2 regions of the Cupriavidus sp. H39 genome follow, and region 2 is predicted to be linked to the other one. Evidence: riboswitches for the same ligand, from Rfam matches in the RefSeq annotation. Region 2 holds a riboswitch; the other holds the start of a gene.
The links. A riboswitch is a leader RNA that binds a small molecule or an ion and turns the genes downstream of it on or off. The one in region 2 is predicted to bind glycine.
Positions count from the first base shown of each region.

Region 1 (4,207 bases), on a different replicon from region 2:
GACCGGCACGCGCGGCATTTCGGCGGACATGCTCCAGCATGGTGCCCGATAAATCACAGGCAACCACTTCGCCGTCGGCACCCACTCGCATTGCTGCCTGGATGCTCTGGCTCCCGGCACCGCAAGCGAGATCGAGAACGCGCATACCCGGCCGGATACCGGCCATATCCATGAGCGTGTCCGTGGCGCCCGAAAGATTGGTGGCGAACACATGCTCCCACTTCGCCCAGCCGGGTGCTGCCGATTCCCACGTATTGCGAAGATTGGATTTCACCCTGCTGTCGGTCATCTGTACGCTCCTCAGGACCCACCGCCGTTTGTACAGGAGCATTGTATTGCGCAAGCGATCGTGTGGGTCCTGTCGTGCAGCGCCCGTTGGTTGGCCTCCACGCAGAAGGCTTTCATTCTGCGCACAATTGGAGACTGCGCGGGTGAGTGAGTGCCTTCCTGAACGAATCCAACGGCTGAGTGGCCATTTGTTCGGCTCCGGTCTTGCCCTGACCCTCTACCTTCGCATCATCAGATCCCGCCCGCCGCCATGGCAGCGCCCGGCACTACCGCCGGCGCCGTTCCCAGTGCCTGGTCCACAACGCCCGCCACCATGTCCGCCGTCACCGCCGACAAGGTCCACCCCAGGTGTCCATGGCCGGTGTTGTAGAAGATGCAGGCCGCGCGACCGCGCCCCACGCGCGGCAGCATGTCGGGCATCATTGGCCGCAGCCCGGCCCACGGCACCACGCTGCGCGTGCTGACGCCGGGGAAGCACTGCTGCACCCAGTCCACCAGCGGGCGGATGCGGTCGGCGCGGATATCGCGGTTGGTGCCGTTGAACTCGGCGGTGCCGGCAACGCGGAAGCGGTCGTCGCCCAGGCGGCTGGTTACCAGCTTGGTTTCGTCGTCTAGCAGGCTGACCACCGGTGCCGCGGCGCGGCTGGCGTCATCGGTCAGGTTGACGGTGATCGAATAGCCCTTGACCGGATAGATATTGACGCGGTCGCCCAGCCCGGCGGCCAGCGCGCGGCTGGCGGTGCCGGCGCAGATCACGGCGCCGTCGAAGGTGGAACTGGCGGTGTCGTTGTCGTCCTGCACGGTGACGGTGGCATGCCGTCCGTCCGTTTTCACCGCGCGCACGTCCTGGCCGTACAGGCAGCGCACGCCCAGGCGCGCAATGGCGGCGGCGAGGCCGCTGGTGAACTTGTGGATGTCGCCGGTGGAATCGCTCTCGGTGAAGTAGCCGCCATAGTAGGAGCCTGCCAGCGTCGGCTCGATCGCCCGCATCTCCCCGGGCGTCACCGCGCGCCGCTCCAGGCCGCCTCGCGCCAGCAGCGCGGAGACCCGGCCGGCATGCTCGAAGCCGGCCCGGTCGCGATAGATATGGAGGATGCCGGCCCGCTTCAGGTCGAAGTCGATGCCTTCCTGCGCCGCCCAGGCAAACAGGTGCTCGCGCGCGGCGATGGCCAGGCGCGCGGTTTCGATGGTGTTGCGGCGGTAGTGGGGAATCGACGCGATGAACTCGGCGAACCATGACAGCTTGTGCCAGCTGGGCCGGGGATTGACCAGCAGCGGCGCATCATTGCGCAGCATCCATTTGATGCCCTTGACGAGGGTGGACCAGTGGGTCCAGACCTCGGCATTGGAGGCGGAGAGTTGCCCGCCGTTGGCGAACGAGGTCTCCATGGCGGCATAGCGGTGCCGTTCGAACAGCGTGACGGAGAATCCGCGCCGGGCCAGCGCGTAGGCCGTGGTAACACCGGTGATGCCACCGCCGATGACAGCGATCGTTTTCATGATCTGCAGGATCCAGGAACGTCTGAGGGTAGGAGTCCGCACGCAACATGCGTGAAGGACGCCCCCTCTGTTCTGGACCTGAGAGATTCACGACGCCTGGCCGCGGGGGCGGGGCGCGCTTGCTCCTTCGGTATGCCGGGCTGACGATGGCGTCCGGCATTCTTCAGAGTGCACTGACGGGTGATGCCGGTCCTTTTGCCTGAGAGTTTCCGGGGCGGTTGCTCCTTCGGCGCCGTGCGCGGCGGGCGCCGCGACGGTCTCTCCCTGCATCACGCTGGCTGGATGCCAGTCGGGGCAATGTAGTGACAAGGCCGTGCATTGGGTATGCGGGTTAACGCTGAGATTGCCGGCGGCCCGCGTCGCTATGTCGCATCGGCGCCAATCGCCTCGCCCCATAAAATGTCAGCGCTCGCTATCGGGGAGGCGCGGGAGGCGCCTGATGCTGCGCAGGACAGCGAGCCAAAAAGACGACAACAAGGTTTCCAGTGAAGAAAAATCGCATTGCGCTCGCGGTTTCGGCGGTGCTGATGGGGCCCCCCGTTGCGGTCGCCCAGGCCGTGGATGCGCCCGAGCCGCTGCAGGAGGTGGTGGTCTCGGCCAAATCGGAGTCCGGCGAAACACCGGCGATCCCGCCCAACACGCCCGCGCCCGCCTACGGCATCCGCAGCACCCGCATGGCCGACTTCAACGTGGTCAATACGGAAGACGCGCTCAAATACGCGCCCAACCTCGCCGTGCGCAAGCGCTTTATCGGCGATATGAATTCGATCATCTCGGTGCGCAGCACCAGTTCGCGCCAGTCGGCGCGCGGGCTGGTCTATGCGGACGGCCTGCTGCTGTCCAACCTGCTGGGTTCGGATTTCAGCTTCCCGCCGCGCTGGTCGCTGGTCAATGCCGCCGAGATCGAGCGCATGGACGTGCTGTACGGCCCGTATTCGGCGCTGTATCCCGGCAACTCGCTGGGCGCGACGGTGCTGATCACCACGCGCACGCCGGAGAAGTTCGAGGGCGATGCCGGCGTGCAGCTGTTTGCGCAGCGTTTCGGCCTCTATGGCACCCATGACAACTTCAACGGCGTGCATGCCAACGCCTATGTGGGCGACCGCGTCGGCGCGTTCTCGTGGCTGGTCAGCGTGGACCGGCAGGACAGCAAGAGCCAGCCGCTGAGCTTCTATACCGCGTCGCGCTCGACGCGACCAGCGGGCGCGGCGGACATCCCGGTCTCGGGCGCCTATTTCGACCGGGACCAGAGCGGCCGCGATCGCGTGGTGATGGGCGTGAACAGCGAAGGCATCACGCACACGGTGCAAGACCAGCTCAAGCTCAAGCTCGGCTACGACATCACCAGCACGCTGCAGGCCCAGTTCACCGCCGCCTACTGGCAGCAGGACCGCTCCAATTCCACCGGCAGCTACCTGCGCGATGCCAACGGCAACGTGGTCTCGGGCGGGCCGGTGAATATCGGCGGCTACCAGTATGTGATTCCTGCCAACGCCTTCGCGCCGGGCAACGGCGAGGACGCGCGCTGGCTCTACGGGCTGTCGCTGCGCACGCGCAATCAGACCGGCTGGAACTTCTCGGGCGTGGCCTCGCTGTTCGATGTCAGCAAGGACGTGAGCCGCAGCGCCGGCACCGCCGGCAACGGACCGGGAACGGTGACCTATGGCGATGGCACCGGCTGGCGCACGCTCGACCTGAAGGCCGACTACCGCCCGCAGCGGTTGCAGGGCGGGCATTGGGTCACGGTCGGCTACCACTATGACAACTACCGGCTGAGCAACACCAGCTACGACACCTCTGACTGGCGCGCGGCCACCATCACCGCGTTCAACAACGCCTTCGCCGGCAAGACCGAGACCCAGGCGCTCTTTGCGCAGGACGCCTGGTACTTTGCCGAGGACTGGAAGCTGATTCCCGGCGTGCGCTACGAGCACTGGCGCGCCTATGACGGCAGCCGCAGCCAGCCGGGCGTGGCGGTCGGCTATCCCGTGCGCAGCGAATCCAACTGGTCACCCAAGCTGACGCTGGAGAAGGCGTTCGGGCAGGACTGGCTGGGCCGGTTGTCGCTGGGCCAGGCCTATCGCTACCCGACCGTCAGCGAGCTGTTCCAGGGCCGCATCACTGGCACGGCGCTGATCAACAATGACCCCACCCTGCGGCCCGAGCGCTCGTTCTCGAAGGACCTGACCTTCGAGCGCACGGTCGATGCCTCGAACTTCCGGGTCTCGCTGTACGAGGACGATATCCGCGATGCGCTGGTCAGCCAGACCAACACCACGGTATTCCCCACCGTCACCAGCTTCCAGAACGTGGAGCGGGTGCGCACGCGCGGCATCGAGCTGGCCTATGACGGGCGCGACGTGCTGGTGAGCGGCTTCGACCTGTCGGCCAGCGGCGCCTACAACCATTCGAAGACGCT
Region 1 covers NZ_CP189846.1:166,350-170,556, reverse strand. The annotation lists gene ACOCMH_RS01255 (class I SAM-dependent methyltransferase) at 1-289, opposite strand, end outside; gene ACOCMH_RS01250 (D-amino acid dehydrogenase) at 520-1,830, opposite strand; glycine riboswitch at 1,846-1,965, opposite strand; glycine riboswitch at 1,966-2,064, opposite strand; gene ACOCMH_RS01245 (TonB-dependent receptor) at 2,316-4,207, shown strand, end outside.
Region 1: linked by a shared signal. The riboswitch ahead of ACOCMH_RS01250 (D-amino acid dehydrogenase) and the one ahead of gcvT (glycine cleavage system aminomethyltransferase GcvT) in region 2 are both predicted to bind glycine.

Region 2 (4,207 bases):
GCCGCGGCGCCGCGAATGCGGTGTGCCGATCCCTGGCGCGGGACCGGCGGGCGATCAGGCGCCGACGCTGGCCTTGTAGGCGTCGGCAGACATCAGGCCGTTGACGTCGTCGCCATTGGCCGGCTTGAGCTTGAACAGCCACGCGTCGAAGGCGTTGGCGTTGACGCTTTCCGGCGCGGCCGTGGCGGCCTCGTTGACGGCGATCACTTCACCGGCCACCGGGGCGTAGATGTCGGACGCCGCCTTCACCGATTCCACCACGGCCAGCGCGTCGCCGGCACCGACCGACTTGCCCACTTCAGGCAGTTCCAGGAAGACGATGTCGCCCAGCGCATCCTGGGCGTGGTCGGTGATGCCGATGGTGAGCGTGCCGTCAGCTTCGACGCGCACCCACTCATGCGACTCGGTGTACTTGAGGTCAGCGGGGAAATTCATGAAGGTTCTCCGGATTCAGATCTGTTTCTTGTTGGGTGATGCCTGCCCGGCGCGAATTGCATGACGCGCCGGCAGGCGAGGGCGACCGTTGGGTGAGCGGGGCTTTCCCTTAGCTCACGAGTGCCTTGCCATGACGCACAAACGGCAGTTTAACCACAGTCGCGTTGAGTTTGCGGTCGCGGATCTCCACCTGCACGGTGTCGCCCACGTTCACGCCCAGCGGCAGGCGCGCGAACGCAATCGATTGCGACAGCGAGGGGCTGAAGGTGCCGCTGGTGATTTCACCGTCACCGGCGGGGGTAATGACTTTCTGGTGGGCGCGCAGCACGCCGCCCGCTTTTCCTTCCGTCGGACGCAGGATCAGGCCGAGGAACTGTTGCTGCTGGCCGTTGGCGGCCAGCGCCGCCTTGCCGGTGAAGTCACGCTCGCTCTGCAGGTCGACGGTCCACGCCAGGCCCGCGTCCAGCGGCGAGACGTTGATATCCATGTCCTGGCCATACAGGTTCATGCCCGCTTCCAGGCGCAGCGTGTCGCGCGCGCCCAGGCCGGCCGGGCGCACGCCCGCGGCATTCAGTTTTTCCCACAGGCCGGCGACGCTGGCTGCCGGCAGCACCAGCTCGAAGCCGTCTTCGCCGGTGTAGCCGGTGCGCGCCACCATCACTTCGCCCAGGGCGGGGTCCTGCACCACCACGGCGTTGAAAGGCTTGAGCGCATCGGAAGGCTGGGTCGAGGGGAAGGTGCTCCACACCCTGGCGCGGGCGTTGGGCCCTTGCACCGCGACGATCGCCAGCGGCTGCACGCCTTCCGGCGCGACGTCTTCACGGCGCGGGGTGATGGTCACGCCGCTGCCCGTGGCGTCGTTGCGGGCGCGGATCCAGTCGATGTCGCCCACCGCGGTGCCGGCGTTGACCACCAGGCGGAAACGGTCCTCGGCGAAGAAATAAACGATCAGGTCGTCGATGACGCCGCCGTTCTCGTCGAGCATGCACGAATAGAGCGCCTTGCCGGGGGTCTGCAGCTTGTCGACGTTGTTGGCCAGCAGGCCGCGCAGGAAGCTGCGGGTATTGGGGCCGGCGAGATCGACCACGCACATGTGCGAGACGTCGAACATGCCGGCATCGGTGCGCACGGCGTTGTGCTCTTCGATCTGGGAGCCGTAGTTGACCGGCATGTCCCAGCCGCCGAAGTCGACCATGCGGGCGCCGAGGGCGCGGTGGATAGCGTTGAGGGGCGTGGCCTGGAGCGTCATGGGATCCTCGGGGGCAGTCTCGGTTGGCGAAAACAAAAAAGGGTCATCCGCCGCAACGATCACCTGGCCGTGATGCCAGGCAATCCGCTGCAGCGGATGACCCCTCTGTCCTCGATACCTGAGAGATTACGAGGCGGACCGGGTCGATCCCATCCTCGCGCGCCCCTTCGGTGGGCACGCTCGCCACGAATGGCGGGTGCCGCTCTCCAGAGTGCGGCATGCATCGTGTGCATGTTGCATGCCGATCCGACCGGTCCGTGGTGCCTGAGAGTTTTCGGGTGATACCCCTTCGGCGGCGCAGTTCTGCGCGCTCTCCCGGTCGGATGCGCGCAATGTACGGGAGGCCCCGGCCTTTGTCAAACCACCGCCGGAGCCTGCCGTACCCGGTGCTGCGTGGCCGGATTTACTTCTTCTTGTCGTCGGTGACCACGTTGCCGATGACGCCGCCCACCGCGGCGCCTCCCAGCGTACCCAGCGCGCTGCCGTCCGTAAGGACGGCGCCGCCGACGGCGCCGGCACCCGCGCCAATGGCGGTATTACGCTGCTTCGGGGTCATGTCCGCGCAACCGGCAAAGGCCGCGACCGTCATGCCGATCAGGGTCACCTTGGTCAAAGCTTGCAGGGATTTCATGGTTTGGCTCCGATGTGATGATTTATGCATGCCCAAGTCCTCCGACAGGCCGAGGGACACACTTGTTAGAGCGTCGTATTGCGCAATCGGCTCCGGGCTTTACGAAGTGTTACGCCGGTGACACAAACAGCCCTGCGCACGCGGATTACGCTGACTGACCTGCCACCGCGTGCGTGTTAACATCGGCAGCTTTGCCGCCGGTCCTGTTGACGGGATGCGGCGCGCCCCGCCTGCCTCGCCGCCCTTTCCGATCGAATCCCTTGCCGCCCCCAAAGCGCCTTCCCGCATGACCCATGGCCTGAACCCCGCCCAATCCGAAGCCGTCCGCTACCTGGACGGGCCTTGCCTGGTGCTGGCCGGCGCGGGCTCCGGCAAGACCCGGGTGATCACGCAGAAGATCGCGCATCTGATCGAGGACAAGGGCTTCGAGCCGCGCCATATCGCCGCCGTCACGTTTACCAACAAGGCGGCCAAGGAAATGCAGGAGCGCATCGCCAAGCTGATGGAGGGCAAGACCACGCGCGAGGGCAAGCGCATCCCGCTCAGGCAGCTGACGGTCTGTACCTTCCATTCGCTGGGCGTGCAGATCCTGCGCATGGAAGCCGAGCACGTCGGCCTGAAGCCGCAGTTTTCGATCATGGATTCGGACGACTGCTTCGGCCTGATCCAGGAACAGCTGGGCACCACCGACAAGAAGCTGATCCGCGGCGTGCAAAGCACGATCTCGCTGTGGAAGAACGGCATGGTCGACCCCGAGGCCGCGATCGCGCAGGCCGCGGTCTCCGGTAATGCCGACGAACACCAGGCCGCGCTGGTCTACCGCAACTACGTCGCCACGCTGAACGCGTACCAGGCCGTGGATTTCGACGACCTGATCCGCCTGCCCGCGGAGCTGTTCGCGCGCAATGAAGCGGTCCGGCTCAAGTGGCAGAACCGCCTGCGCTACTTCCTGGTCGACGAATACCAGGACACCAACGCCTGCCAGTACCAGCTGCTCAAGCTGCTCGCGGGCGGCTCGCACCTGCGCGCGCCGGCGTTCACCGCGGTGGGCGACGACGACCAGGCCATCTACGGCTGGCGCGGCGCCACGCTGGACAACCTGCGCGGGCTGCAGACCGACTTCCCGGACCTGAAGGTGATCAAGCTGGAGCAGAACTACCGCTCCACCGTGCGCATCCTGGAAGCGGCCAACGCCGTCATCGCTAACAATCCCAAGCTGTTCGACAAGAAGCTGTGGAGCGAGCACGGCATGGGCGACCCGATCGCCATCCACCCGATGAACGACGAGGAGCACGAGGCCGAGTCGGTAGTGTTCCGCCTGTCCGCGCACAAGTTCGAGCGCCGCGCGCAGTTCCGCGACTACGCCATCCTGTACCGCGGCAACCACCAGGCGCGGCTGTTCGAGCAGATCCTGCGGCGCGAGCGCATCCCCTACGTGCTGTCGGGCGGCCAGAGCTTCTTCGACAAGGCCGAGATCAAGGACATCTGCGCCTATCTGCGCCTGATCGCCAATCCCGACGACGATCCCGCCTTTATCCGCGCCATCACCACGCCGCGCCGCGGCGTCGGCAACACCACGCTGGAAGTGCTGGGCACGTTTGCCGGCCAGGCCAAGGTGTCGCTGTTCGAGGCGGCCATGATGGGCGGCATCGAGGGCAAGCTGCAGCCGCGCCAGCTCGAACCGCTGCGCGTGTTCTGCGAATCGATGGTGCGGCTGGCCGACCGTGCCGCGAAGGACCCGGCCACCGAGGTGCTCGACGACCTGATGGCAGGCATCCACTACGAGGCCTACCTGTACGACAGTTTTGACGAACGGCAGGCGCAGTCGCGCTGGACCAATACCCTGGAATTCCTCGACTGGCTCAAGCGCAAGGGCACCAAGCCCGAGGGGA
Region 2 covers NZ_CP189848.1:106,718-110,924, reverse strand. The annotation lists gene gcvH (glycine cleavage system protein GcvH) at 55-435, opposite strand; gene gcvT (glycine cleavage system aminomethyltransferase GcvT) at 545-1,684, opposite strand; glycine riboswitch at 1,780-1,904, opposite strand; glycine riboswitch at 1,926-2,012, opposite strand; gene ACOCMH_RS16025 (glycine zipper 2TM domain-containing protein) at 2,088-2,315, opposite strand; gene ACOCMH_RS16020 (UvrD-helicase domain-containing protein) at 2,602-4,207, shown strand, end outside.